Regions from separate parts of the Streptomyces sp. NPDC031418 genome, predicted to be linked through region 1. Evidence: predicted binding sites of a transcription regulator. Region 1 holds the regulator's gene; the other holds the start of a gene.

Region 1 (14,748 bases):
GGACTTCGCGGTCGTCCTGATGGACGCGGATGCCATCCAGGGCATGCGGAAGTCGAAGCTGAAGTTCCTGAGCTGCGAGCCGAACTTCTCGGTGCCAGGCGGCTACACCAAGGAGCCCGCCCTGGTCGACGGCTGCGTGCTGACCAACTACGTCCCCAGCTGATCCGGCGCTCGCCCCGCCTCCCCACCTGTCCCCGCGTCCCGAAGGATTACAGATGCCCTCGCGCACCGCGCTGCACCGCGCCATAGGCAAGGCAGGTGTGGTGATCCGTGCCGTCCTCTTCGTGGCGCTGACGCTGACGGCGCTCACCCTCGCCGTACCCGTGTCGGCCTACGCGAGCTTCGCGTGCGACTTCACCGGGGACGACAACTACTCGCAGGACACACCTGGTTCGAACGGCGAGTCCATGTTCGCGGCCACCGCCCAGTGGGAGAAGGGCCAGCAGGCCGGCTCGCTCACCGACCCCAGCGGCACGGTCACCGGCGCGGTGCACATGCCCCTGGACGCCGACCAGTACACGCTGTACGAGCTGGACGCCATGCGCGGCCTGAACTGGTCGCAGACGTTCAAGGGCCGCGGTGACGCCTCCGAGGCCAACGGCGACTTCGGCAGCGGCGCGGACCACTGCTCCGTCATGTCCTACGTCAACAACGGCATCGCGAACTCGATCTTCGACGGCACCAAGATCTTCACGCGGGCGGCCATCTCCATCAAGGAGTCCGCCTCCAACCCCAGCCCGCTCTCCGGCCTGTACGAGGGCCGGGACAGCGTCGTCGCGTCGCTGAAGAAGAACGTCCTCGAGCCCGCCGTACCGGTCATGATCCTGCTGGTCGGCCTGTGGGTGTTCACCAAGTGGCGCAAGGGCGACATGCGCGAGGTGTGGGCGGGCATCTCCTGGTCGGCGCTCACGGTGATCGCGGTCACCGCGTTCCTGACCGGCAACAACTACAGCAATGTCGTCAGCAGCGCGGACGGCTATATCGCCGAGGCCAACTCGGCGCTCACGGAAGCGGTGCTCGCCGGCACCAGCGGCAGGATGCAGTCCCCGTGCGACCTGCCCAACGGCGTCTACAACCGCGGACTGCGCGTCTCCAGCTGCGCCATGTACGACACCCTCGCCTTCCGGCCTTGGGCCCTTGGCCAGTTCGGCGACCCGGGCAAGAACTGCATCTTCAAGAAGGACGGCGGCAAGATCGAGGGCGGCGCCTGCATCGCGAAGGAGCCGAACAAGCTCTGCGACTTCGGACGCGGCGCCCGGTGCGAGGACCTGCGGGTGAAACAGGTCGTGGCCCAGTCGATCACCAACAAGGAGGCGTTCAACAAGACGCAGGACGACAAGATGATGCACGTCTGGACGCCCATCCGCCGGCAGATCGCCGGTGGTTACGACAAGGGCGACGACAAGGGCACAGAGCGCAGCATCTACGACGTCTCCTTCAACGAGTGGGCCGGCAAGAACGCCGGCAACCGGGTGGGTCTCGCGTTCTACTCGATCGTCGCCGCGCTCATCGTCGGCCTGATGGTCATCGTGCTCAGCGCCCTCACCCTGCTCTGGCACGCCGTGACGCTGATCCTGGTGATCCTGCTGCCGCTGGTGGCCACGATCGGCATCCACCCCTCCCAGCAGAAGGTGCTCAAGAGCTGGCTGGAGACCTTCATCCACAGCTTCGTGCTGCGCGCGGGCTTCGGCGTCATCCTCACCGTGCTGCTGGTCCTCTACCAGATGATCCTCCCGGCCAAGGTCGCCCTCGGCACCCAGCTGCTGCTGCTCCTGCTGGTCACCATCGCCATCGTGATGATGCTGAAGAAGCTGCTCGCCGGTAACTTCACCCCGCAGATCGCGGGCGGCGAGGACATGCTGGGTATCCGGGACACCGCGAACGCCGTCGCGAGCAAGGCGGGAATCACGGCCCCCGCTGCCGCCGCCGGAGCGGCGCGCGCCGGCGGCCGGGTGGCGGGCTCCACCGCCAGGGGAGTGTCCTGGGCCGTCGACCGGACGGCCTTCAAGGGCAAGGGCCGCGAGAAGCTCCAGAGCTGGGGCGTGCTGGGCCAGTCCAAGCGGGAGCAGCGCAAGGCGGCGTACCAGAAGGCGAAGACGGTCCAGAAGAACTACGAGGACGCCATGGAGCAGCCGCCGGCCGCGCCGCCGAACCTGGAGAAGCCGGCCACCCGCCGGCCCAGCGGCCGGATCAGCAGCTCCACGGCCGGGAAGGCGCCCCAGCAGACCGCGGCACCGGAGCAGCGCCAGGCCCCGGCCCAGCAGCAGCCGGCCGCCCCGGCACCGGCGCCCGCATCGCAGCGCCCGGCTCCGGCACCGGCTCCCCAGCCGCGACCGCAGCCGCAGCCCCAGCCGCCGGCACCCCGGCCGCAGCCGGCAGCGCCCCGGCCCCAGCCGCCCGCTCCGCGCCCCCCGGCGCCCGAGCCGCCGTCCGCGCCGCACATGCCGCCGCCCCGCGACCCCCGCGACCCGCGCGGCCGCACCCAGTAACCCGCCCCATCCCCCGCCCCGCCACCAGAAGGAGCCGCTCCGATGCCCGCCCCGACCGCCGCTCGTCCGCCCGGACAACCGGTCGCGGGCGGGCCGCGGGCCGGGCAACGGGCGGTCGGCACACCCCGCAGCACCAGCGCCTGCCCAGGGCAGGACGACGACGGGAACGACGCCCGGATGAACACAAGAACCCACGACCTGATCCGTCGCTTCGTCCGCCAGGACAAGAACGACACCTGGGCCGTCCGCCTTCTCCCGCGGGTCGTCTTCGGCCTGGCCGCCGCGTACACGCTCGTGGCGCTCGCGGCCCAGAGCGGCTCCTCCTTCATCACGGTCTGCACCCTGCTGGTGCTCGGCGCGATCGTCTGGCTGCTGCGCCGCCGGGGGCAGTTGCTGCTGGCCCTGGGTTCGACCGTGCTGACGGCGGCCCTGGCCGGGTATCTCTCCGCCGCGGGCGAGAACGCGCGCGGCACGGCGAGTTCCCTGCTCACCGGCCAGACCGTGTTCGGTTACTGGGCACTCTCCGGCATGGCACTGCTCGGCGCCTGGATGGTCAAGGAGCACCCGGGCCGGCGCGGAGTCACCGTCGTCCTCGCGGACCTGGTCCTCCTCATCGCCTCCGGCATCGGGATGTTCGCACCGCAGACCGGCGTCCCGATCGGCTTCATCGGCCTGCTCTGTGTGCTGGCGCTGCGCGGCGGCACGGCGAAAGCGCTGCTCAGGCGGGTGCGGCGGGCGGGGCCGGAGAACCAATCCCACGTCAGGGCGGCCAAGCGACGGGACCGTTGATGCTGTTGTGAACGTTTCGTCGCGTCACTGTCTCAGCTCTGTACGCGGTTTGCACATGCGTTGCAGCCGTTTTGACAGGTGCTTTAGAGTCCCCAACGCTCAAGGATCACCACGGGGGACTTCACACATGCGCCTGGCACGTCGAACGACGCTGCCCGCACTGCCCGCGCCTCGCGTGCGCGAACGGCATCGGGAGGCGTACATACCTGACGCGGCACTGCCCTGCCGCCGCCGTCCGGACGTCTTCCAGCACCCGCTGCTGGAGAACGCCCCGGACTCCGCCGGGGTTCCCGGCACCACGCCCGAACAGCGGCGCCAGCATCTCGTCCTGCTGCGCACCGCCCGTGACCTGTGTGCCTCCTGCCCGCTGTGGGCGGAGTGCCTCCAGGACGCGGTGGCCTACGCCGAGCCCTACGGCTACGCGGCGGCCACCACCCCCGAGGACCGCCGCCGGATGCGCCGCGCCCTCGGCATCGGGGACGCCTCGGGCGACCTGCCGACGCGGGTCGCCGAGGGCGCCGACGACCAGGCCCGGCGGCTGGCCCGGCTGCGCTCCCGCACCGCCGAAACGATTCGTCCCCGCCCCTCCGACCAGGGCCTGCCCAGCCTGGAGCAGATCCTCGACGCCTTCGACCTCCTCCAGGACCAGCCACCGCACGGCCCCGAGGAGCCGGAGCACCCCCTACCCACCCTCAGCACAGCAGACCCCGGGCCGACCGGGTGGCACACGGAAAGCGGGAACGAGCACATGGCAGCGGCCGGGGCCGGGGAGCGGACCCCCTTCTCGTACGAGGATCCCGCCCAGGCCGTACGACAGGCCCTGCTCGGCCCGCTGGTGCGCGCGACCCTGCCCGCGCTGGCCAGCCTGGAGCAGTTCGTCGCGATGCTGGCCTGCCTGCCCGGCAGCGACGTCCGTCCGGAGGCGCTCGGCGAGATCCGCGCCGTGAGCGCCGCCGTCGCCGCCCTCGTCCCGGAGCCCGCCGACGACTCCGCGCCCGGACCCCGTCTGCTCGGCGGGTCGGTCTCGGTGGAACTCGCCACCAAGGACCCGGTGGCCGCGCTGCGCCGGGACGTGATCAACCCGCTGCTGCGCGAGCTGGCCGTGAGCCTCGGCAACATCGAGACGGTGGCGACCATGCTGGCCGCGACCGGGGACGGCGCCGACGACGGGCTCGCGACCATCCGCGGGGCCCTGCACCGGCTCCACACCCACCTTCCGCACCCGGCCCCGGACGGCCCCGTCACCCATGGCACCGGCACGGCGGCCGTTCCCGAGCAGCGCCGCCGTCCCGCCACCGTGCCCAGCATCCGCGCGGCGGTGGAACGCGCGGTGGCGGCCTTCCCGGGACCGTTCTCCGCCCGCGACATCCAGCGCGCGCTGCCGCCCGGGGTCTACGGCGACCCGTCGAAGACCATCAGCAACGTCCTGTCCGCCCTGGTGAAGTCGGGCCGCCTGGAACGCGTCTCACGCGGCACCTACCAGCGGGCCGAGGACCCCCTGTCCTGACCCGCCCCTTACGACTGACGGCACTCTGCGAGGATCCCGATGACCGAACCGACGCCCCCTGCTCCCGCCCCGGGCACCGACGCCCAGGTGCACGTCTTCTCCCCCAACGCCGGGCTGATCGACGGCGTCCCGGTCACCGCCCCGCCCTACGGCGACATCCAGGAGGTCATCCTGTCGATCCTCCAGCAACGGGCCCAGCAGCTCGGCGCCCCCACCCCGGCGACGATCAACGACAACCGGTACGGGGGCGCCATCCGGCTGCTGGTGCACCCGAACGGGGTGACGGAGCAGCTGGACTGAGTCAGTTCGGGTCGCTCGGAGCGCCTGACTCGTCGATGATGTCCAGGACAGCCTGGGCGTCCCGGACGTTCATCTCCAGAAGGTCACGGTCGAACTTGCCCGGCTCCTGCTGGTAACGAGCCCTGCCCCGCTCGGAGGTGAAGGCCGCAGCGGGAACGGCGTTCTGGCCCGGCGGAATGAATTTGAGAATCTCCTCGAATGCTGCAACCGCGTAGGCCACCGCGCCGCGCAGCTTGTAACGCTCGGACGGAGGCGTATTGAGGAGCTGAACGCCCGTTGATTCGGAGATTCGGAAGGCCACTTCGGCGAATTCCCCGGGATCGATGATCCGGGACGGCTCCGAGCCACCGAATGCGGGGGGAGGCGGCGGAAACTCCTCGGACATGCGGAAGACGAAGCGGCGGTTCTCACCGCACTGCCGGCACACGCCCTCATAGACCGCCACGAGGTCGTCACCGTGCTGTTCCAGCTGGTGCCGGCGTTCGAAGTCCCCGGAACCGCACGTACAGGGATGCAGGTCCATGTACAGGTGTGCTTCGGACGAAGAGCGTGCTGTCAACATGTCATGATCCTATGGCCTGTTCGTCGGGTGCGTACAGAAACATACGGGGGAGGAAATCCACATGAGCGACACGGCCACCAACGCGGAGTTGCGGGCCCAGCAGTCCACATTGATCGCCACGGCCGAACGCGAGCTAGGCGCCGTGGCCGCTACCGTCCTCGGGGATCGATTCGCTTCCCTGCAAAAAGCGCAGGCGGAGGACAAGCGCGAATACTTCGTTCTGGAGGACACCCAGGGCGGCAAGGCCACCCTGTGGCTGGACGCCGTACCCATGGAGACGGGGGCCGTCGCCCGGACGGTGACGAACACGACGTCGGACCAGTACATCGTGCAGGTCTCCGACCGGCTGCCGAACGAACACCTGCCCCGTGTCCTCGCGCACGAGGTGGGCGAACTCGTCGCCGTACGGGACCGGTCGAGTCAGGGGCTGGCGCCGGTGCGCGAAAGCCTGCTGGATCCGGAGTCCGACGTCGCCAAGCAGTCCGAGCTGTCCAGCCAGGACCACGGGCGCATCGGCGAGCTGAACTGGCTGGCCGCCCGCTTCTCCGACACAGGCCTTTCGGACGAGCAGCGGGCCGAGGCACGTGCCGACTTCTCCGCTCTGCTCGATCAGTACGGGCTGCGGCCGTCCGCCGCCGCGAGTGAGGCGGAGGCGCACAAGGAGCAACTCGATGCGGCACGCTTCCGCCGCTTCACGTCCAAGGCGTATCTGAGCGGAGACGCACAACGCCTCGTCGACGCCCTCGCCCAGCCCATAGAAAACCTTCCCCCCGCCGACGCCACCGCCCTCCAGGCCCGCCGCGAGGCCGCCGTGCGGGCGGAGCGGCAGGTCGAGGCGTTCATCGGGCGCCGGGACGTGGCCATGCCGATGCCGGGGTACGACCAGAACGGGGTGCCGCTGGCCCGCGACCAGCTGGCGGCGGCGGCCGAGCAGTGGGCGGCCTACCGGTCCCAGGTCAGCGAGGGCACCGTACGCGCTCTGGAGGAGCAGCTGGCCGCCGGGGAGCTGCCGCGGCGCAAGGTGGTGATCGGCGGCGGTGCCAGCCTCACCGGACGCGACCCGGACGCCCTCCTGGTGGACGGTGTGGGCCGCTGGCACCTGGACCCCGGCGAGGGCATCGTGCAGTCGGCCGACCAGGACCGGGACCTGGCCGAGTGGATGGGCGTCGACCCGTACGGCGCGGTCCCCGATCCTCGTCGCCGTGTGCCCATCGAGGCCGTACGGATCTGGGAGGACCACCTCGCCACCCAGGGCGACGTGGTGAACGGCCACGCCCGGCTGCATCTCGGGCAGGACGGCGACCTCCTCGCCGAGATACGCCCGTTCGGCCCGGACGGAACCGAGCGGGAGACCGCTCTGTGGGTCGGGTGCGACGGTGTGCCCAGCATTTCCACCGGTCTGACCCCCGAGGTCGTGCCGGGAATGCCGCGGGGCGCCTTTCCGGTGGAGAGCCGCGCGGAGGCCGTACGGGTGCTCGGCGAGAGGCTGCGGGAGCTGGAGGGACAGCAGGTCCCCGGCACCCGGGAGATGCGCGAGTGGCTGGAAGACCCCGAGCGCGCGGGCATGGACACCCGCACGTTGCTGAGCGCCCTGGAGAACTCCGCCTGGAAGGACGTGCTGACCGGGCCGGCCGACCAGGCCTCGGAGCGCATCGAGAACTGCTTCACCGCGCTGTCCGCCACCGAGAAGTGGGAGGCGGCCCGCGAGGCGGCACCGGGGCGGGCGCTGCTCGGGGACGAGGTCGCCGAGAGCCGGTTCGACCCCAGCGCCGCCCAGCACTGGGTCGTCGCGGGCGCCGGCGGGACCGGAGTGGCCAATGCGGAGATCATCCTGCTCCAGAACCCCGAGGCCCGGGTCACCATCGTCGGCGCGGAGCCGCCCCCGGCACTGCTGCACCAGGTGCAGTTCCCCAAGATGCTGAAGGAGTTCGGCGAGGAGGGCGACGGGCGGCTCACCTTCCGCAACGCACGGGTCGGCGCGGTCGAGACGTACCAGGACGAGTCCGGCCGTACCTGCTTCCGCGTCCCCTACGAGGAGAAGGACCAGGCGGGCAACCCGGTCCGCGGCGTCGTGGAGGCCGACGGATACGTCACCAGCCTCGGGCGTACCAACCCGCTGCCGCCCGCCCTCCAGGACCTCGCCCACGAGGTGCGCGACCGGGGCGGGGAGATCTCCGGTGACCTGATGTTCGACCGGGACGACCAGTACATCGGTTACGGGCTCACCTTCTCCGTGGACGGCCGCGAGCACCGGGTCGACGTGGACGGGGCCGCCTCCTGGCAGCTGCCGCGCGAGGTGTTCCCCCCGGAGTCCGGTCTCCAGCAGCAGCTGAACGCCATGGGCCTGCGTGGGCTGCCCTCCGAGACGGGCAACGCCGCCCCCGGCTTCTCCCCCATCGCCCGGCAGAGCGCCCTGCGCGCCCGCGCGGTGGCGGCGGCGCAGGAGGGTGACGTCACCGCCGTACAGCACCGGTCGACCGTCCCGGAGCGCTGGCAGCGCCCGGAGAAGGGCCCTGCGGAAGGTCCGGCGGCCGGCGGCCCGGGAGGCTCAGGAGGCCCGGGCAACGCCCTGTCGTCACCCGAAAGGGACAACGCTGCCCAGCAGGAGCAGGTGCAGCAGGCGCAACCGGTCCAGCCGGTGGAACCGAAGGGGCCCAAGCCCGCCGCTCAGCAGGGGCCCGTGGCGCCGAAGGAGCCGAAGCCCGCCGCCCCGCGGCCGGCCCCCGAGGTTCCCGGTTCGGACCTCTGGTTGCCCGGTGTCAATCTGAACCGCTCGGAACGGCCCGCCGCGCCGGTCCAGCAGCCCCAGCAGGCCCCGCCGGAGCACCAGCGGCCGGCCCCCGAGGTCGGCATGGGCGACTGATCCCGGGAACGACGAAGGGGCCGGCGGGATTGCTCCCGTCGGCCCCTTGTCCTGTTCCACTCACATCAGTCCGTCTGCTGCCGCTTCGGTCGCCACACGACCAGCGCGCTGGTCTGCTGGACCTCCTGGTACGGGACCAGGTCGCGGCGGTAGGAGGCGTGGACGGCGGCCTCGCGCTGGCGCATGGTGGCCGCCGCGCCGTCCAGGGCCGCTTCCAGTTCCGCGACGCGGGACTGGAGGGCGGCGACCTGGTTCTCCAGTTCGATGATCCGCTTGATGCCGGCCAGGTTGATGCCCTCGTCCTGCGACAGCTGCTGCACCTGGCGGAGCAGCTCGATGTCGCGGGCCGAGTAGCGGCGGCCCCGGCCGGCGGTGCGGTCGGGGGAGACCAGGCCCAGGCGGTCGTACTGGCGCAGTGTCTGCGGGTGGAGTCCGGAGAGCTGGGCCGCCACCGAGATGACGTAGACCGGGGTCTCCTCGGTCAGTTCATACGGGTTACGTCGACGGCCGTCCATCTCTCTCAAGCTCCCTTCGCAGCCTCGAACAGCTCCGCCCGCGGGTCCTCGCCCGCGGTCGCCTCGCGATACGCCTCGAGCGCGTCACGAGCCTTCCCCGACAGGTCCTTCGGAACACTCACCTCGACGGTGACCAGCAGGTCGCCGTGGGTGCCGTCCTTGCGGACCGCGCCCTTGCCGCGGGCGCGCATGGTGCGGCCGTTGGGCGTGCCGGGCGGCAGCTTCAGGGTGACGGCCGGGCCGCCCAGGGTGGGCACCCGGATCTCGCCGCCCAGGGCCGCCTCCGCGAACGTCACCGGCACGGTGACCGTCAGGTTGTCGTCCTTGCGGCCGAAGACCGGGTGGCTGCCGACGTGGACGGTCACGTACAGGTCGCCCGCCGGGCCGCCGCGCTCGCCGGGCGCGCCCTTGCCGCGCAGGCGGATGCGCTGCCCGTCGGTCACCCCGGCCGGGATGCGGACCTGCATGGTGCGCGAGGACTTCGCGCGGCCGCTGCCCTTGCACTCCATGCAGGGGTGCTCGGCGATCAGGCCGCGGCCCTTGCAGTCGGGGCAGGGGTCGGTCAGCGAGAAGCCGCCGCCGGAGCCCCGGGCGACCTGTCCGGTGCCGACGCAGGTCGGGCACACGCGCGGTGTGCCGTTCTTGTCGCCGGTGCCGGAGCAGGCCTTGCAGGGGGCCTGGGAGGACATCCGCAGCGGCACCGTGGCGCCCTCGATGGCCTCCGTGAAGCTCAGCGTCACCTCGGTGTCGACGTCCTGGCCGCGGCGCGGCTGGGTGCGGGTGGCACCGGTGCCGCCGCGGTTGAACAGGCCCCCGAAGACGTCACCGAGTCCGCCGCCGAAGCCGCCGGCCTGGGCGCCGCCCGCGCCTCCGAAGAGGTCGCCCAGGTCGAAGTTGAAGGAGCCGCCGGCGCCCGGCCCGGGGCGGAAGCCGCCGTTGCCGAACAGGGCGCGTGCCTCGTCGTACTCCTTGCGCTTCTTGGGGTCGCCGAGGACGTCGTTCGCCTCGGAGATCTCCTTGAAGCGCTCCTCGGCCTTGGCGTTGCCCTTGTTGGCGTCCGGGTGGAACTCGCGGGCGAGCTTCCGGTACGCCTTCTTGATCTCGGCCTCGGTCGCGTCCTTGGGGACGCCGAGGACCTTGTAGTAGTCCTTCTCGATGAAGTCCTTGGTGCTCATCCCCGGCGTCCCTCCTTTCCGACTGCGCCGGTTGTCACGTCAGCCCTCGTCCGGGCCACCGCTCTCCTTGTCGTCGGCCTTGTCCGCCTCGGTGGCCTTCTCCTCGGCGCCCTCGGCCTTGACCGTCTGCGCGCCGGGCTGCGGCTCGGCGACGGCCACCCGCGCGGGGCGGATGGTGCGCTCGCCGATCCGATACCCGGGCTGAAGGATCGCCACGCAGGTCGTCTCGGTGACGTCCGGCGCGTACGAGTGCATCAGGGCCTCGTGGATGGTCGGGTCGAAGGGCTCGCCCTCCTTGCCGAACTGCTGGAGGCCCATCTTGGCCGCGACGGTCTCCAGCGACTCGGCCACCGACTTGAAGCCGCCGACCAGTTCGCCGTGTTCCCGGGCGCGGCCGATGTCGTCCAGGACCGGCAGCAGCTCGGTCAGGAGGTTCGCGATGGCGATCTCCCGCACCGCGACCCGGTCCCGGTCGACGCGCCGGCGGTAGTTCTGGTACTCGGCCTGGAGGCGCTGGAGGTCCAGCGTGCGCTCGTTGAGCGCCGTGCGCACCTGGTCCAGCTGGGCCACCAGGCCCGCGTCTGCACTTACGTCCCCGGCCGGGGCCGCCCCCTCCTCGGGGGCGGCCTTCGACTCGGCGTCGTCGGGGGTGGCGCCGGAGGGGACGTCGGACTCCTCCTCGAAGCCCGGGGTCTCCTCCGTCACGCGGCACCGTCCTTGCGCTCGTCGTCCACGATCTCGGCGTCCACCACGTCGTCGTCGGCCTTGGGGGCCTCGGCGCCGGCGGCGGCCTGCGCGGCCTGGGCGTCGGCGTACATGGCCTGGCCGAGCTTCTGCGAGACGGCCGCGACCTTCTCGGTGGCGGTGCGGATCTCGGCGGTGTCCTCGCCCTTGAGCTTCTCCTTCAGCTCGGCGACGGCGGACTCCACCTCGGTCTTGACCTCACCGGGGACCTTGTCCTCGTTGTCCTTGAGGAACTTCTCGGTCTGGTAGACCAGCTGCTCGCCCTGGTTGCGGGCCTCGGCGGCCTCGCGGCGCTTGTGGTCCTCCTCCGCGTAGCGCTCGGCCTCCTCGCGCATGCGGTCGACCTCGTCCTTCGGCAGCGAGGAGCCGCCGGTGACGGTCATCTTCTGCTCCTTGCCCGTGCCCAGGTCCTTGGCGGTCACGTGCATGATGCCGTTGGCGTCGATGTCGAAGGAGACCTCGATCTGCGGGACGCCGCGCGGCGCCGGCGGCAGACCGGTCAGCTCGAACATGCCGAGCTTCTTGTTGTACGCCGCGATCTCGCGCTCGCCCTGGTAGACCTGGATCTGCACGGACGGCTGGTTGTCCTCGGCCGTGGTGAAGATCTCGGAGCGCTTGGTCGGGATCGTCGTGTTGCGCTCGATCAGCTTGGTCATGATGCCGCCCTTGGTCTCGATGCCGAGGGACAGCGGGGTGACGTCGAGGAGAAGGACGTCCTTCACCTCACCCTTGAGGACACCGGCCTGGAGCGAGGCGCCGATGGCGACGACCTCGTCCGGGTTCACACCCTTGTTGGCCTCCTTGCCGCCGGTCAGCTCCTTGACGAGCTCGGCGACGGCGGGCATACGGGTGGAGCCACCGACGAGGACGACGTGGTCGATCTCGTTGATGGAGATGCCGGCGTCCTTGATGACGTTGTGGAACGGCGTCTTGCAGCGCTCCAGCAGGTCCGCGGTCAGCTGCTGGAACTGGGCGCGGGTGAGCTTCTCGTCCAGGTGCAGCGGGCCCTCGGCGGACGCGGTGATGTAGGGCAGGTTGATCGAGGTCTCGGTGGACGAGGACAGCTCGATCTTGGCCTTCTCGGCGGCCTCGCGGAGGCGCTGGAGAGCCATCTTGTCCTTGGACAGGTCCACGCCGTGGCCGGACTGGAACTGCTTGACCAGGTAGTCGACGACACGCTGGTCCCAGTCGTCACCACCGAGGTGGTTGTCACCGTTGGTGGCCTTCACCTCGACGACGCCGTCGCCGATCTCCAGCAGGGACACGTCGAAGGTGCCGCCGCCGAGGTCGAAGACGAGGATCGTCTGGTCGTCCTTGTCGAGGCCGTAGGCGAGCGCGGCCGCGGTCGGCTCGTTGACGATGCGCAGGACGTTCAGACCGGCGATCTCGCCGGCCTCCTTGGTCGCCTGGCGCTCGGAGTCGTTGAAGTAGGCCGGGACGGTGATGACCGCGTCGGTCACCTTCTCGCCCAGGTAGGCCTCGGCGTCCCGCTTCAGCTTCTGAAGGATGAACGCGGAGATCTGCTGCGGGTTGAAGTCCTTCCCGTCCAGCGCGATCTTCCAGTCGGTGCCCATGTGGCGCTTCACGGAACGGATGGTCCGGTCCACGTTGGTGACGGCCTGGCGCTTGGCCACCTCACCGACGAGCACCTCGCCGTTCTTGGCGAAGGCGACGACGGACGGCGTGGTCCTGGCGCCCTCGGCGTTGGTGATGACGGTGGGCTCGCCGCCTTCCAGAACGCTGACGACGGAGTTAGTCGTGCCCAGGTCGATGCCGACCGCACGTGCCATGGTTGATTCCTCCAGCTGACTTGAGTGGAACAGGCTCAAGTGTGCCCGAGCGATGCGCCGGGGTCAACAGACCTGAGTCAGCCGGACTCAACTCTTATCCGTTCCTTACACGCAACTGGCTCCGCACCTGCCCTCTGACCTGCGAAGACGGAGCCTGTCGAGGCGCCTGGGCGGGGATACGGACACGGATACGAGCCAGCACCAGAACGGTGAGCAGCGCCCCGCCGGCCACCCAGAGCGCGGCCTCCCGCCCCGCCCACCCGGTGTGCACGAGGACCCCGACGGTCACCGCCGCGAAGGCGCCGGCCCCCAGCAGCACCACCGCCCCCGGCGGGGTCAGCCCGAGCCGCCGCAGCCGGTGCGCGAGATGGTCCGGGCCGCGCCGCAGCAGCGCGCGCCGGGACAGCCGCCGTACCAGCACCACCAGGACCGCGTCCGCGAGGGCGACCGCGCCGAGGCAGAACACCACCGCCGCGCTCGGCCCGAGGCCGTACCCCGCGCGCGTGAAGACCACGGACGACGACAGCAGGAACCCGGTGAACAGCGAGCCGCACGCGCCGAGCCCGATCCGCGCGGGATGCCAGTTGTGCATCAGGAAGCCGGTGAGCGCGGCCGCGAACACGCTGAGCAGCACCGCGAGCCCGTCCATCACCTCGGCCGCGGCCAGGGCACCGGCCCCGAAGGCGGTCACCACGCCGACCGTCCCGGCCAGCCCGTCCGCATGGTCGAGCCCCTTGAAGGCGAGCGACGCGAGGACGATCCAGCCGACCGCGAGGATCCCGCCGGGTACCCCGGTCTCGTCGTACGGCACCACGCAGACGGCCGCCACCGCCGTACCGACGGCCAGCACGCGCGCGCGAAGCCGCCAGACGTCGGCCACCAGGCCCAGCGCGGCGAGAGCGGCGGCGGCGACGAGCAGCCGCACGACCCCCTCGCCGAGCGGAGCGACCCGGGTCCACTCACCCACCCAGGCCACCAGACAGGTGACGGCCACGACGGCGAGCCCGCCGAGCAGGGGCAGGGGCCGCTGCCGGCGCCGGTCCACGATGCCCGCCCGCAGCGCGGGCACCCGGAGCAGCGCCGCCAGTACGGCGGCGAGAAGTAGGGCGGCGGTGGCGGCGGCGATCCCGTAGAGCACGGCTCTAAGGTAGGGGCGAATGTAGCAAATCGGGATGAATAACACGATCCGATTGGAGCGCGGCGACCCAGATCACTCCGCGCTCTACTGCATCCCGAAGGAAGATGGGGGTAGTCTCAAACGGACTACCTAAGTTACCGCTTAGTAATGTCCGCCCGACAGCACCGATAGTTCCCCGATAGTTCAGGCCGCTTCAGGAGCCCCAATGCAACTCGCCGCGATCATCGTGTCGCTGGTCCTGATCGTGGTCGGCGTGGCACTGTTCGGCCGCGCCCTCCTACAGATCTTCAACTTCATGCGGCTCGGCCAGCCGGTCCCGGCCGGGACCAGGACCGACGATCCCGCCCAGCGCACCGTCACGGTGGCCAAGGAGTTCCTCGGCCACACCCGGATGAACCGCTGGGGCGTCGTCGGTGTGGCGCACTGGTTCGTGGCGGTGGGCTTCTTCACCCTGCTGCTGACGATCGTCAACGCGATCGGACAGCTGTTCAAGGCGGACTGGATCCTGCCGGTCCTCGGCGAGTGGGCGCCGTACAACATCTACGTCGAGTTCATCGGCACGATGACGGTCGTCGGCATCCTCGTCCTGATCGTGATCCGCCAGCTGAGCCACCCGCGCACCCCCGGGCGCAAGTCCCGCTTCGCCGGCTCGAACTTCGGCCAGGCGTACTTCGTCGAGGCCGTCATCCTCATCGTCGGCGTCTGCATCTTCATGCTGCACGCCCTGGAGGGCGCCCAGCACCACGTGGACGGCTACGAGGCCTCGTTCTTCATCTCGTACCCGGTCGTCGTGGCGCTGAAGGGTCTGAGCGTCGGCACGCTCCAGAACCTCACCTACTTCTTCGCCGGCCTGAAGATCGCGACCTCCTTCATCTG
Region 2 (14,748 bases), on a different contig from region 1:
AACGACTGGTTCTTCGAGCTGGGCCCGCGCCCGCCGGGCGAGTGGAACGACGCCCTGCGCGGCTTCGTCGCCGCGCACGCCGACCGGTTCGCCGCGGTCAACCTCACCAACCGCCCGCTGCTGCCCGCCACCGCCGTACTGGAACCGGCCAGCCTGTGGGCGCTGAGCGAGGAGGCCGCCGAGGAACGGCTGCTCCGCCGGCTCGGCATTGAACCCCTCGCCCGCCCGCGCCCGGTGCCGGGCCGCATCCGCTACCCCGACGAGCGCTGCGAGATCTGGGGCGAGGTGCCCCGCCGCAACCCGCGCTTCACCGGCCGTGACGACCTGCTCGGCGAACTCCAGCAGCGGCTCGCCGACGCCGAACGCGGAGCCGCCGCCTGCACCCTGGTCGGCATGTCCGGCATCGGCAAGACCCAGCTCGCCGCCGAGTACGCGCACCGCTTCAGCACCGACTACGACCTGGTGTGGTGGGTCAACTCCGACGACCGCACCATCCAGCGCGACCGCCTCGGCGAACTCGCCGTCGAACTCGGCCTGCGCGCCGGCAGCGAGCCCGGCGAACGCATCCGCGCGGTCCGCAACGCACTGCGGCGCGGCGAGCCGTACGGGAACTGGCTGGTGGTCTTCGACGGCTGGGACGACATCGAGGGCGTGAGCGGGCTGCTCCCGCAGGGCACCGGGCACGTCCTGATCACCTCCCGGAACCGGGGCTGGAGCGAGCACACCGACGTCCTGGAGATCCCCGCCTTCCTGCGCGCCGAGTCCACCGGCTATCTGATGCGCCGCGCCCCGCACATCTCCGCCCGGGAGGCCGACGAGGTGGCCGCCGAGTTCGGGGACGTACCGCTGCCGCTGGTGCAGGCCGCGTCCTGGCTCGGCGAGTCCCGGATGGAGGTCGCCGAGTACCTGCGCATGGTGCGCGAACGCCGGCTGTCCACCGTCGACGAGCCCGTCACCGGCGAGGGCTTCCCGCAGTCCTCGCTGACCTCCTGGGCCATACTGCTCAACCGGCTGCGCCGCTCCCAGCCGCAGGCCATCGACGTGCTCGGACTGTGCACCTCCTTCGCCCCCGGCCGCATCCCGCTGGGCCTGATCCGCGCCTACCCGCGCGCCGAACTCCCCGACGAGCTGCGCTGGATGGCCACCGACCTGCCCGCCTGGACCCGGGCGCTGGACACCCTGGTCAGCTACTCGGTGCTCACCCGGGAGACCCGCGGCCCACTGGCCGCCGAGATGGGCCCGCACCAGGAGTCCGTGCACATGCACCGGCTGGTCCACGACATCGTCTCCAAGCTGACCGGCGACAGCGGCCGCGAGGTGCACCGGCGGGCGGTGCGCACCCTGCTCGCCGAGGCCGACCCCGGCAACCCCGCCGACAGCCGCAACTGGCCGCGCTACGCCGAACTCCTGCCGCACCTGTCGGCCTCCGGCGCCCTGGAGAGCCGCCAGCCGCGCGTGCAGGAACTCGTCCTGAACTGCCTGCGCTACTGCTCCCGCAGCGGCGAGTACAGCGGCGGCCTGGAACTGGCCCAGCAGGTGCGCGAGCACTGGTCCCGGTTCATGGAGCCGATCGACCAGCCGATGCTCGACCTGGCCACCCAGGAGGGCAACATGCTCCGCAACAGCGGCCGGTTCCGGGAACTGTACGAACTCCACCGGGGCGTGCTGGGGCAGCTCCAGGCCGCGCCGCGGCGCAACGAGATCGGCGAGCTGGCCAGCAAGGCCGCCCTCGCCTCCGGGCTGCGCTCGCTCGGCCGCTACCAGGAGGCGTACGACCTCCAGCGCGAGGTCCTGGAGGGCAACGAGCGGCTCCTCGGCCCGGACGAGCCGCCGACCCTGGTCGCCCGGCACAACCTCGGCGTCAGCCTGCGCATGCTCGGCCGGTACGCGGAGGCGCTGGACCTCGACCTGGAGACCCTGGCGCTGGGCGAGAGCGTGCTGCGCGCCCGGCACATCAACACCCTGCACTCGGGCAACGCGGTCACCCACAGCCTCCGGCTGCTCGGCCGCTACCGCGAGGCGCTCGCCCGCCAGGAACCCGTCGTACGGCTCCATGTGCAGGTGCTCGGCCCACGGCACCCGCAGACCCTCGAAGCCCGCTCCCAGCTGGCCATGTGCCGCCGCCGGGAGGGCGGCAACGCGCCGGACGTCGGCCCGGCCATGGCGGGCCTGCTGGACGAACTGATCCAGCTGTACGGCCGTGAGCACCACCGCACGCTGGGCTTCCTCACCAACTACGGCAACTTCCTGCGCGAACACGGCGATCTCAGCCATGCCCGGGAGCTGATCGACGAGGCGGAGGCGGGCTACCGGGCGCTGCTCGGCCCCGCGCACCCCGTCGCCACCGGCATGCTCTCCAACACCGGGCTGGTGATGCAGGCGGCCGGCGAGCGGGCCGACGCGCTGGCCATGTTCGAGGCCGCGCTCGCCGGGCTCAGCGCGACGCTCGGGCCGGACCATCCCTGGGTGCTGGGCTGCGCCCTCAACGCGGCCGGCGCGCGCAACCTCAACGGGCGGATCCCGGAGGCGGTGGAACTGAGCCGGGACAGCCTGCGCCGGGTGCGGCACATGCTGGGACACGAGCATCCGCTGACGCTGTCCTGCCAGGTGGCGCTCGCCGCGGACCTGCGCGCCGCGAACGAGCAGGAGGAGGCGGGCAAGCTGGAGGAGGACGCCCTGCTGGCCCTCACCCGCACCCTGGGCGCCCAGCACCCCCACACCATCTCCTCCCGCCAACGCATCCGCCCCTACTGGGACTTCGAGGCCTACATCGGCTGAAGCGCGCCCCAAAGGGGCGCGGGGAACTGCGCGAGCAACCGCAACCGGACCCGCAGCCGCACACGACCTCATCCCGCCCCCGGGTAGGCGAAGGGCCCGGTACCGAGTACGAAACTCGATACCGGGCCCTTACGGGGTCAGTGGGGCTTACGCCTCAAAAACCTCACGCACCAACTGCTCCTGCTCCGCCTGGTGCCGCTTCGCGGAACCCACCGCCGGGGACGAACCGTGCGGACGCGAGATGCGCCGCAGCCGCTCGCCGGCCGGGATGTCCGCGCCGACCGCCAGGTCGAGGTGGTCGATCAGGTTGAGCGCGATGAACGGCCACGCACCCTGGTTCGCCGGCTCCTCCTGCGCCCACAGGTACTTCTCGGCGTTCGGGTACTTTTTGATCTCCGCCTGGAGCTCGGCACCCGGCAGCGGGTACAGCCGCTCGATACGGATGATCGCGGTGTCCGTGACGCCCCGCTTCTGCCGCTCGGCCTCCAGGTCGTAGTAGACCTTGCCCGCGCAGAAGACGACCTTGCGGACCGCGGCCGGGTCGACCGTGCTGTCGCCGATGACCGGGCGGAACTCGCCGCTCGTGAACTCCTCCGCCTTCGACGCCGCGGCCTTCAGACGCAGCATCGACTTCGGGGTGAAGACGACCAGCGGCTTGTGGTGCGGGTTGTGCACCTGCCAGCGCAGGAGGTGGAAGTAGTTCGACGGGAGCGTCGGCATCGCGACCGTCATGTTGTTCTGGGCGCACAGCTGGAGGAACCGCTCCGGGCGGGCCGAGGAGTGGTCCGGGCCCTGGCCCTCGTAGCCGTGCGGCAGCAGCAGGACCACACCGGAGGTCTGGCCCCACTTCTGCTCGGCCGAGGAGACGAACTCGTCGACGACGGTCTGGGCGCCGTTGACGAAGTCGCCGAACTGGGCCTCCCACATCACCAGCGCGTCCGGGCGGGCCAGCGAGTAGCCGTACTCGAAGCCCATCGCCGCGTACTCGGACAGCAGCGAGTTGTAGACGTTCAGCCGCGCCTGGTCCTCGGAGAGGTACTGGAGCGGGGTGTACTCCTCGCCGGTCTCCCGGTCGATCAGCACCGCGTGGCGCTGGCCGAAGGTGCCGCGCTGGGAGTCCTGGCCCGCCAGGCGGACCGGGGTGCCCTCCAGCAGCAGCGAGCCGATGGCGAGGGTCTCGCCCATGCCCCAGTCGATGGTGCCGTCCTCGACCATCGCCGCACGCCGCTGCAACTGCGGCTGGAGACGGGGGTGGACGGTCATGTGCTCGGGCACGCTGACCTGGGACTCGGCGATCCGCTTGACGACCTCGGCGGAGATCGCGGTCGGCACCGCGACCGGGAAGCCGTCCTGCGGGGCCTCGGCGGCGCCGCCGGCGGGCTGCGCGGTGGCCTCGCGGACCTCGGTGAAGACCTTCTCCAGCTGGCCCTGGTAGTCCTGGAGCGCCTGCTCGGCCTCTTCCAGGGTGATGTCGCCGCGACCGATCAGGGACTCGGTGTAGAGCTTGCGCACCGAGCGCTTCTTGTCGATCAGGTCGTACATCAGCGGCTGGGTGAAGGCCGGGTTGTCCGACTCGTTGTGACCGCGGCGGCGGTAGCAGATGAGGTCGATCACCACGTCCTTGTTGAACGCCTGGCGGAACTCGAAGGCGAGCCGCGCGACGCGGACCACGGCCTCCGGGTCGTCGCCGTTCACGTGGAAGATCGGGGCCTCGATCATGCGGGCCACGTCCGTCGCGTACATCGACGAACGCGAGGACTCGGGGGCCGCGGTGAAGCCGACCTGGTTGTTGATGACGATGTGGACCGTGCCGCCGGTGCGGTAGCCGCGCAGCTGCGACATGTTCAGGGTCTCGGCCACCACGCCCTGGCCCGCGAAGGCCGCGTCGCCGTGGATCGCCACCGGCAGGACGGTGAAGTCCGTGCCGCCCTTGTTGATGATGTCCTGCTTGGCGCGGGCGACGCCCTCCAGGACCGGGTCCACCGCCTCCAGGTGGGAGGGGTTGGCGACCAGGGAGACCTTGATCTGCTCGCCGTCGAGGCCGGTGAAGGTGCCCTCGGCGCCCAGGTGGTACTTGACGTCGCCGGAGCCGTGCATCGACTTCGGGTCGAGGTTGCCCTCGAACTCGCGGAAGATCTGCGCGTACGACTTGCCGACGATGTTCGCCAGCACGTTCAGCCGGCCGCGGTGGGCCATGCCGATGACGACCTCGTCCAGGCGGGACTCGGCCGCGGAGTCGATCACCGCGTCGAGCAGCGGGATGACGGACTCGCCGCCCTCCAGGGAGAAGCGCTTCTGGCCGACGTACTTCGTCTGGAGGAACGTCTCGAACGCCTCCGCGGCGTTCAGCCGGCGCAGGATGCGCAGCTGCTCCTCGCGCTCCATCTTGGAGTGCGGGCGCTCCACCCGGTCCTGGATCCACTTGCGCTGCTTGGGGTCCTGGATGTGCATGAACTCGATGCCGGTGGTGCGGCAGTACGAGTCGCGCAGCACGCCGAGGATGTCGCGCAGCTTCATCATCGACTTGCCGGCGAAGCCGCCGACGGCGAACTCGCGCTCCAGGTCCCACAGGGTGAGGCCGTGCTCGACGATGTCCAGGTCGGGGTGCTTGCGCTGCTTGTACTCCAGCGGGTCGGTGTCGGCCATGACATGGCCGCGGACCCGGTAGGAGTGGATCAGCTCGAAGACGCGGGCGGCCTTGGTGACGTCGTCGTCGTGCGAGGCGTCGATGTCCCGGAGCCAGCGGACCGGCTCGTAGGGGATCCGCAGCGCCTCGAAGATGTCGTCGAAGAAGCCGTTCTCGCCGAGCAGCAGGTTGGCGACCTGGCGCAGGAACTCGCCGGAGGCGGCGCCCTGGATCACCCGGTGGTCGTAGGTCGACGTGAGCGTCATGACCTTGGAGACACCGAGCTTGTTCAGGGTGTCCTGGCTGGTGCCCTGGAACTCGGCCGGGTAGTCCATGGAGCCGACGCCCATGATGACCGACTGGCCGGGCATCAGACGCGGGACCGAGTGGACGGTGCCGAGGCCGCCGGGGTTGGTCAGGGAGACCGTCACACCGGTGAAGTCGTCCATCGTGAGCTTGCCCTCGCGGGCGCGGCGGACGATGTCCTCGTAGGCCTGCCAGAACTCGAAGAAGTTCAGCGTCTCGGCCTTCTTGATCGCCGCGACGACCAGCTGGCGGTCGCCGTTCGGCTTGACCAGGTCGATGGCGAGACCGAGGTTGACGTGGGCCGGCTTGATCAGCGTCGGCTTGCCGTCCTTGACGCCGTACGACCAGTTCATCGACGGCATGGCCTTGATGGCCTGCACCATCGCGTACCCGATGATGTGCGTGAAGGAGATCTTCCCGCCGCGGGCGCGCTTGAGGTGGTTGTTGATGACGATGCGGTTGTCGAACAGCAGCTTCACCGGGACGGCGCGGACCGAGGTGGCGGTCGGCACCTCCAGCGAGGCGTCCATGTTCTTCGCGACCGCGGCGGCCGGACCGCGCAGCACGATCTGCTCCGGGCCCTCGGGGGCCGCGGCGGCGGGAGCGGGCTTGGCCGCCTTGGGCTGAGCGGGCGCCTGTGCGGGCTGCGCCGGCTTGGCCGGGGCGGGAGCCGGAGCCGCGCTCGCGGGCTTCGGAGCGGCCGGAGCGGCGGCCTGCGGGGCAGGGGCCGGGGCGGCGGCCTTCGGGGCCGGGGTGGTGGTCTCTGCGGCCCCCGCGGCCGCAGTACCCGCCGGAGCCGGGGTGGCGGGTGCACCCGGCTTGTAATCGGCGAAGAAGTCCCACCAGGCACGGTCTACCGAATTCGGGTCCTGGAGGTACTGCTGATAGATCTCGTCGACGAGCCACTCGTTCGGACCGAACGCGGCAGCGGGGTTCTTCCCGGCTTGGTCGTCGGTGGAGACGCTCGGGTTACTGGGGGACTGTGGCGACACGGCGGCAACCGCCCTCTTCCGCTTCACAAGGTGATGGACAGCGGGAATAAAGGCTACGCCTCCATCGGCGGGAAGGTCAGGCCGAGCAAGGTCATCGTCGCGTAAGTCACATCGGAAATCTTGTTTCGGGGCTTGATATGGCGGGAAACAAGCGTGGTTCCACTGTGGGAGGGTGCACGGGCCGGGCCCGGCGCGCCTTCGTTCGAAGGGTGGCGCGGGCCTGCTCCTGATCACACGTGTCCAGCTGCGCGGAAGGGCAGCGACCGGCGTGGATCTTGTGCCTCCGGTTCGGACTTTACGTCAACTTGGTGCGGAAGTCAGTCCCGGGAGAGTGACGATGATCCGGCAGCCCCGCTCGGATTCGGCCACACCGATCCGGCCGCCGTGCAGATCCACCGCCCAGCGGGCGATCGCCAGCCCGAGGCCGGTGCCGCCGTCGCTGCCCGGGCCGTGCGGCCGGGTCACCGCACCCCGGTTGAACCGCTCGAACACCTTGTGCCACTCCGACCGGGGGATGCCGGGGCCCTCGTCCAGGACCTCCAGCTCCAGCGACTCCGGCTGCGGCCCGCGCCGCGCCCGCACCGTCACCCGGCCGTGCGGCGGGCTGTGCTTGACCGCGTTGTCGATCAGGTTGGCGACGACCTGGTGGATCCGCTCCGGGTCCGCGTGCGCGGTCAGCTCCGGCGGGGAGACGTCCAGGTGCAGATGGACGTCCGTACGCGTGTGGCGGCCGGTGTCCGAGGCCAGCCCAGCACGCGCCGACGCCGCCATGTTGGCCTCCTTCAGCACGCCCGAGAGATACGGCCACACCTCGAAGCGGCGCATCTTCAGCGGTACGACGCCGTTGTCGAGCCGGGACAGGTCCAGCAGCGTCTCCACCAGCCGGCCGAGCCGCTCGGTCTGCTTCAGGGCCGTCCGCATGGTCTCCTGGTCGGGCTCGGTGACCCCGTCGACGATGTTCTCCAGCACGGCGCGCAGTCCCGCGATGGGGGTGCGCAGCTCGTGCGAGACGTTCGCGACCAGTTCCTTGCGCTGCCGGTCCTGGGCCTCCAGCTCGTCGGCCATGACATTGATCGTCTGGGCCAGGTCGCCCAGCTCGTCCCGGCGGTTCTCGCTCACCCGGCGGGTGTAGTCGCCCTCGGAGATGGAGCGGGCCACCGTGTTCATCTCGTCCAGCGGCATGGTGAGCGAGTGCGCCACGAACTGCGTGATCAGCAGCGTGGCGATCATCGAGAAGACCGTGATGAAGCGCAGCTCGGTCTTGGTGTGCACCGCGATCATCGACAGACCGGTGGTGATCAGCACCGAGATGACGACCAGCGCGCCCAGCTTGGTCTTGATCGAGAACGGGCGTACGCCGCCCCAGGGCTCCTCCACGGGACTCCCGGGGCTCCTGGGTGCGGCCTGCCGCCCGGCACCGCTCATGGCGTCGGCGTCTCCAGCGCGTACCCGACCCCGTGCACCGTGCGGATCCGCTCGGCGCCGATCTTCCGGCGCAGCGCCTTGATGTGGCTGTCGACCGTACGGGTGCCGGAGGCGTCCGCCCAGTCCCACACCTCGGCCAGCAGCTGCTCCCGGGAGAGGACCGCGCGCGGGGTGTTCGCCAGGCACACCAGCAGGTCGAACTCGGTCGGCGTCAGATGGACGTCCTCCGACCGCACCCGCACCCGGCGCTGGGCGTGGTCGATCTCCAGCTCGCCGAGGCGCAGGATGCCGCTGCGCGGGGTGGCGGCGGCCAGCGCGGCCCGCTCCACCCGGCGGAGCAGCACATGCACGCGGGCCGCGAGTTCCCGCATGGAGAACGGCTTGGTCATGTAGTCGTCGGCGCCGACGCCGAGCCCGACCAGCATGTCCGTCTCGTCGTCCCGCGCGGTGAGCATCAGTACCGGCACCGGCCGCTGCGCCTGCACCCGGCGGCAGACCTCCAGGCCGTCGAAGCCGGGCAGCATGATGTCGAGGATCAGCAGGTCGGGCTGCCAGGCCTCGGCGGTGTCGACCGCGGCCGGACCGTCGGCCGCGGTCTGCACCAGGAATCCCTCTGCGCGGAGCCGGGCCGCGATGGCGTCGACGATCGTGGTGTCGTCCTCGACGACCAGCACCCGGCGCTGCGCGCCCGGTGTGCTGGTCGCCGCACCGCTCTGGGAGGTGTGTGTCTGCTCCATCGCCCGCCCCTGCTTGTTGCTTTCCGGAACCCGTGGGGTGATCCCATGTCTGCGATCGACGCGTGAGGACCGGCCGGGGGACCTGTTGAGAGATCCGTTGACTGATCCGCGTCAGGGCAGCACATTACGGGGACTCGCCGTGCCGTCGCTATCCAGGGCGGACGCCGAGGTGCACGGCGTCGGGAACGCCCCGGGCAACGGGGACCTCTTCGGTACGCACCTGACGGAACCCGGCATTCCGCAAGCTTCCTTCAAATTCCGGAGAGGGCTCGGCCGACCACACCGCGAGCACCCCGCCCGGCCTCAACACCCGGGCGCAGGAACGGAGTCCGGCCGGTGAGTACAGACTGCCGTTGTCCTCGGTGACGGTCCAGCCCGGCCCGTTGTCGATGTCGAGGCACAGCGCGTCGAACGTGTCCGATGTCTCATTGACGTAACGAACGAGATCGGCTTCCACGATCTCCGTCCGGGGGTCGGCGAGCGCCCCGGCGGACACCTGGGCGAGCGGCCCGTCCCGGTGCCAGCCGACGACCGCGGGCTCCCGCTCCACGACCACGATCCGCCCCCAGCGCCCGTCGGCGGCGGCGTGCGCGAGCGAGAAGCCGACGCCCAGCCCCCCGATCAGCACCGCCGGCTCCGGCCGGCCGTCCAGCGCGTCGTACGCGGCGTCGACCAGCAGCCGCTCCGAGCGGCCGTCGGAGGTGTCCATAAGAAAGCAGCCGTTGGCGATGATCTGCAACAGCGCGCCGTGTCTGCGCAGCACCACCTCGCCGTACGGCCCGTCACGCCGGTCCAGCACCACAGGAGAGTCGTCCAGGGCAGTCATGCGTCCATCCTGCTCGAACTGGGCATTTCCTTCACGGGAATTGCGGATGACGCGGCCGTGGACGCAATCGGACGGTGAGAGGTTGCTGTGAATCCGCTCTCGCGTGGCGTCGGTCATAGACAGCGGCCCGCGCAACGCTGACTGTGGGCGTAACGGAAGGAGCGCCTCAGGTGGAACGGACCGCGACGGGCCCGGTGGCGCCCGCGCTCCCGGCGGACTCGCCTCTTCCCGGCGGAGTCGTCGTCGCGGACCTGCTGGACGGCATGCCCGCCCCGCGCGCCGCGCTGGCCGGGGCCGCGGATGTGCGGAAGGCCGTGGACACGACGGGGACCGCGCAGGCCGTGGCGGTGGCTCCCGTCGTACGGCGCCCGCCGTCCGCCCTTCCGGCGCGGCTCGGGCGGCTGGTGCCGACGCCCGTCGGAACCCCGTTCACCTTCGGCTATGCGACGCTGCTGGCCGTCACCTCCGTGATCGCCATGGTGGCCGACCCCGCGCTGGTGCACGCCCTCTACCGGGACTCCAGCACGGACGTGTTCCACCTGGCGTGCTCCCCGGTGACCGTGCTGGTGGCCAGTGCGCTGTGGATCGCGGGCGGGATGGTCTCGCCGTACGCCTTCGCCTTCGTGCTGGTGCTGACCGCGCTGGAGCGCCGGATAGGCGGGGCGCGGGCGGCCGCGGTGTTCCTGTCCGGGCACATCCTGGCCACCCTGGCGACCGAGGTGCCGGTGGGCCTGGCCGTCGCCCTCGGCCACCTCCCCCTCACCTCGCTGCACCGCCTCGACTACGGCATCAGCTTCGGTGTGGCCGCCAGCACCGGCGCCCTGGCCGGCCTGCTCACCCCCTGGCTGCGCTGGCCCCTGCTCGTCTCGGTGGCCGGGCTGCTCCTGGACGACCTGGCCGCCTTCACCGATCCGATGACCGACTGGGGCCACCTCATCGCCCTGACGATCGGCGTGCTGGCCTGGCCGCTCGTCCGCCGCTGGCAGCGCCGCGCCTGAGCGCGCTCACCCCTCGCACTCCCCGAACCGCCCCCGTGGCACCCCCACCCCTGAACGTGATCGCTGAGAGCAAACACAATCCAGGGAACAATCCCCCTAGCCAGAACATTGAGTCGGTACAGCTCAAGTTACCGGCCTAAGGGGAGATCATGGCTGCTGAGTCACCGGCTTTCACTCTCGTCCTGCCCGTGCTGCCGCTCGACGACGAGGTCGTCCTGCCCGGCATGGTGGTTCCGCTGGACCTGAGCGATGCCGAGGTACGGGCCGCGGTGGAGGCCGCACAGGCCGCCGCCCGCTCCGAACCCGGAAAGCCCAAGGTGCTGCTGGTGCCGCGCATCGACGGCACCTACGCCAGGACGGGTGTGCTGGGCACGGTCGAGCAGGTCGGCCGGCTGGCCGACGGTGACCCGGGAGCCCTGATCCGCGGCCGCGGCCGGGTCCGCATCGGCGCCGGCACCACCGGCCCGGGCGCCGCCCTGTGGGTCGAGGGCGCCGAGGTCGCCGAGGAGGTGCCGGACCCGCTGCCGGGTCAGGTCGCCGAACTCGTCAAGGAGTACAAGGCGCTCGCCACCACCTGGCTGAAGAAGCGCGGCGCCTGGCAGGTCGTCGACCGGGTCCAGGCCATCGACGGCGTCGCCGCGCTCGCCGACAACTCCGGCTACTCGCCCTTCCTCACCACCGAGCAGAAGGTCGAACTGCTGGAGACCACCGACCCGGTGGCCCGGCTCAAGCTCGCCACCCAGCAGCTCCGCGACCACCTCGCCGAGCAGGAGGTCGCCGAGACCATCGCCAAGGACGTCCAGGAGGGCGTCGACAAGCAGCAGCGCGAGTTCCTGCTGCGCCGTCAGCTGGAGGCCGTCCGCAAGGAACTGCGCGAACTGAACGGCGACGCCAAGGACGCGGCCGAGGAGTCCGACGACTACCGCGCCCGCGTGGAGGCCGCCGACCTGCCGGAGAAGGTCCGCGAGGCCGCCCTGAAGGAGGTCGACAAGCTGGAGCGGGCCTCCGACGCCTCGCCCGAGGGCTCCTGGATCCGCACCTGGCTGGACACCGTCCTGGACATGCCGTGGAACGTGCGGACCGACGACAGCGCCTCCGCGTACGACATCCAGGGCGCCCGGGCGATCCTCGACGCCGAGCACGCGGGGCTCGAGGACGTGAAGGAGCGCATCACCGAGTACCTGGCGGTGCGCAAGCGGCGCGGCGAGCGCGGCCTCGGCGTGATCGGCGGACGGCGCGGAGGCGCCGTACTCGCCCTGGTCGGGCCGCCCGGTGTCGGAAAGACCAGTCTGGGAGAGAGCGTCGCGCACGCCATGGGCCGCACGTTCGTCCGGGTCGCCCTCGGCGGCGTCCGGGACGAGGCGGAGATCCGCGGTCACCGCCGTACCTACGTCGGCGCGCTGCCCGGGCGGATCGTGCGGGCCGTCAAGGAGGCCGGGTCGATGAACCCGGTGATCCTGCTCGACGAGATCGACAAGGTCGGCTCCGACTTCCGCGGAGACCCCGCCGCGGCCCTCCTGGAGGTCCTCGACCCGGCGCAGAACCACACCTTCCGGGACCACTACCTGGAGGTCGAGCTGGACCTGTCCGACGTGGTCTTCCTCGCCACCGCCAACGTCCTGGAGGCGATCCCGGAGGCCCTTGCCGACCGGATGGAGATCGTCCGCCTGGACGGCTACACCGAGGACGAGAAGATCGTCATCGCCCGGGACCATCTGCTCCCGCGCCAGCTGGAGCGGGCGGGCCTGGACCGGGACGAGGTCACCGTGGAGGAGAGCGCGCTGCGCAGGCTCGCCGGCGAGTACACCCGCGAGGCGGGAGTGCGCACCCTGGAGCGGTCCATCGCGCGGCTGCTCCGCAAGGTCGCGGCCCAGCACGAACTGGGCGAGCGGAAGCTGCCGTTCACCGTGACGGACGCCGATCTGCACGCCCTGATCGGGCGGCCGCGCCATGTGCCCGAGTCCGCCCAGGACCCGGCCGAGCGCCGTACCGCCGTCCCCGGCGTGGCGACCGGCCTCGCGGTCACCGGCGCCGGCGGTGACGTGCTCTTCGTCGAGGCGTCCCTCGCCGACCCGGAGACCGGCGCGGCGGGCCTGACCCTCACCGGCCAGCTGGGCGACGTGATGAAGGAGTCGGCGCAGATCGCGCTGAGCTTCCTGCGCAGCCACGGCGCCGAACTGGAGCTGCCGGTGGCCGACTTGAAGGACCGGGGCGTGCACGTCCACTTCCCGGCCGGCGCGGTCCCGAAGGACGGCCCGAGCGCCGGCATCACCATGACCACGGCCCTCGCCTCCCTGCTGTCCGGCCGGCCTGTGCGCACGGACGTGGCGATGACCGGCGAGGTCTCGCTGACCGGCCGGGTGCTGCCGATCGGCGGGGTGAAGCAGAAGCTGCTCGCCGCGCACCGCGCCGGGGTGACCACCGTGATCATCCCCAAGCGCAACGCACCCGACCTGGACGACGTCCCGGCCGAGGTGCTGGACCGGCTCGACGTGCACACCGTGACCGACGTCCGCCAGGTCCTGGAGCTGGCGCTCACGCCCGCCGCGCAGGACGCGACGCCGGAGGTCCCGCTGGCGGCATGACCCCCGCCCGGCACGCGGCGAGGCCCGGGTTCCCTGCGGGGACCCGGTCCTTCGCCCTGCGCGGACAAGCAGGGCACTCGGTAGAATTCAGGCGTGAGTTGGCCTCCCAGCCGGCCCTCCGGGCTGATCGGGGCCGAGATCGCGGGCTACCGCGTGGAACGCGAGCTCGGCCGCGGCGGCATGGCCGTCGTCTACCGGGCCCGGGACCTGCGCCTCGACCGGACGGTCGCGCTGAAGCTGCTGGCCCCCGAGTACACGCGCAACGACGCCTTCCGCCGCCGCTTCGCCCAGGAGTCCCGGGTCGCGGCCGCCATCGACCACCCGCACATCGTCCCCGTCTTCGAGGCCGGTGAGACGGACGGCGTCCTGTACATCGCCATGTGCTACGTCGCCGGGCAGGACCTGCGCGCGCTCATCGACCGCGAGGGCCCGCTCGCGGTGCCGGCGGCCCTGCGCATCGCCGCCCAGCTGGCCTCCGCGCTGGACGCGGCCCACGCCCGCGAACTCGTCCACCGGGACGTCAAACCCGGCAATGTCCTGGTGGCCAGGGGGGTCGACAGCGACCACCCCGAGCACGTCTACCTCACCGACTTCGGACTGGCGAAGAAGTCCCTGTCGCTCACCGGGTTCACCAGCGCCGGAGAGTTCGTCGGCACCCTGGACTACGTGGCGCCGGAGCGGATCGCGGGGCGCCCGGTGGACGGCCGGGCCGACCAGTACAGCCTGGCCTGCGTGGTGCACGAGACGCTGGCCGGCGGCCCGCCCTTCCGGCGCGACGACCACCTCGAACTGCTCTGGGCCCACCAGTACGACGCACCGCCCGGGCTGAGCGAGGAGCGGCCGGAGCTGCCGCGGGCCGCCGACGAGGTGCTGTTCCGGGCCCTCGCCAAGACCCCGGACGACCGCTACGGCTCCTGCCTGGAGTTCGTCGCGGCCCTGCGCGCCGCCATGGGGCCCGCCGAACCGCCGGTCCGGGCCGCCCGCCGTACCCCCACGCTGGTCGACCCGTGCCCCGCGGTCCCGGCACCGCCCGCCTGGGCCCGCCCGGTCCTCGCGCCCCAATAGTGTCATTTGTCCGGATCGTCAAGTCCCGAGTCCTCGGAACATGACCGGCATGGCGCCCGTCCCGCCTACTTGAAGTGCGGCCCCCACCGGAGAAACCGGAAACCGAAAAGGGCCTTACGGAACAAGTAGGAGGACACCATGAACCGCAAGATCGCGAACCGTACGGAGAACCGGACGAAGCGAGGTCTGCGCCTCGCCACGGTGGCCGCGGCGGCCATGGCCGCCGCCGGGGGAGTGATGCTCCCGGCCGTCACCGCGACGGCCGCCCCCATGCCCCAGGTGCAGACGATGGCTGTCGCCCACGACCACCACGAGCACCACCACCACCACCACGACCACGACCACCACGACCACCACGACAACGCCGACCACAAGGGCACCGGCGGCAACGGCGGCAACGGTGGTGCGGG

Evidence for each region. Region 1 encodes HspR, which represses chaperone genes until heat shock. Its sites were predicted from a motif close to TTGAGNNNNNNNNNCTCAA; they were not measured.
Region 2: the regulator HspR is predicted to act here: its motif matches at 10,797-10,815, upstream of lon (endopeptidase La).

The regions. Positions count from the first base shown of each region.
Region 1 covers NZ_JBVIJC010000033.1:55,879-70,626, reverse strand. The annotation lists gene ACZ5CZ_RS35615 (hypothetical protein) at 1-163, shown strand, start outside; gene ACZ5CZ_RS35610 (hypothetical protein) at 216-2,489, shown strand; gene ACZ5CZ_RS35605 (hypothetical protein) at 2,667-3,278, shown strand; gene ACZ5CZ_RS35600 (WhiB family transcriptional regulator) at 3,406-4,785, shown strand; gene ACZ5CZ_RS35595 (hypothetical protein) at 4,825-5,085, shown strand; gene ACZ5CZ_RS35590 (hypothetical protein) at 5,087-5,647, opposite strand; gene ACZ5CZ_RS35585 (hypothetical protein) at 5,709-8,510, shown strand; gene ACZ5CZ_RS35580 (heat shock protein transcriptional repressor HspR) at 8,576-9,025, opposite strand; gene dnaJ (molecular chaperone DnaJ) at 9,031-10,200, opposite strand; gene grpE (nucleotide exchange factor GrpE) at 10,240-10,905, opposite strand; gene dnaK (molecular chaperone DnaK) at 10,902-12,734, opposite strand; gene ACZ5CZ_RS35560 (MraY family glycosyltransferase) at 12,829-13,872, opposite strand; gene ACZ5CZ_RS35555 ((Fe-S)-binding protein) at 14,078-14,748, shown strand, end outside.
Region 2 covers NZ_JBVIJC010000010.1:487-15,234, reverse strand. The annotation lists gene fxsT (FxSxx-COOH system tetratricopeptide repeat protein) at 1-2,778, shown strand, start outside; gene ACZ5CZ_RS16025 (multifunctional oxoglutarate decarboxylase/oxoglutarate dehydrogenase thiamine pyrophosphate-binding subunit/dihydrolipoyllysine-residue succinyltransferase subunit) at 2,926-6,702, opposite strand; gene ACZ5CZ_RS16020 (HAMP domain-containing sensor histidine kinase) at 7,003-8,127, opposite strand; gene ACZ5CZ_RS16015 (response regulator transcription factor) at 8,124-8,864, opposite strand; gene ACZ5CZ_RS16010 (spermidine synthase family protein) at 9,013-9,690, opposite strand; gene ACZ5CZ_RS16005 (rhomboid-like protein) at 9,861-10,688, shown strand; gene lon (endopeptidase La) at 10,838-13,273, shown strand; gene ACZ5CZ_RS15995 (serine/threonine-protein kinase) at 13,367-14,338, shown strand; partial or broken gene ACZ5CZ_RS15990 (hypothetical protein) at 14,477-14,748, shown strand, end outside.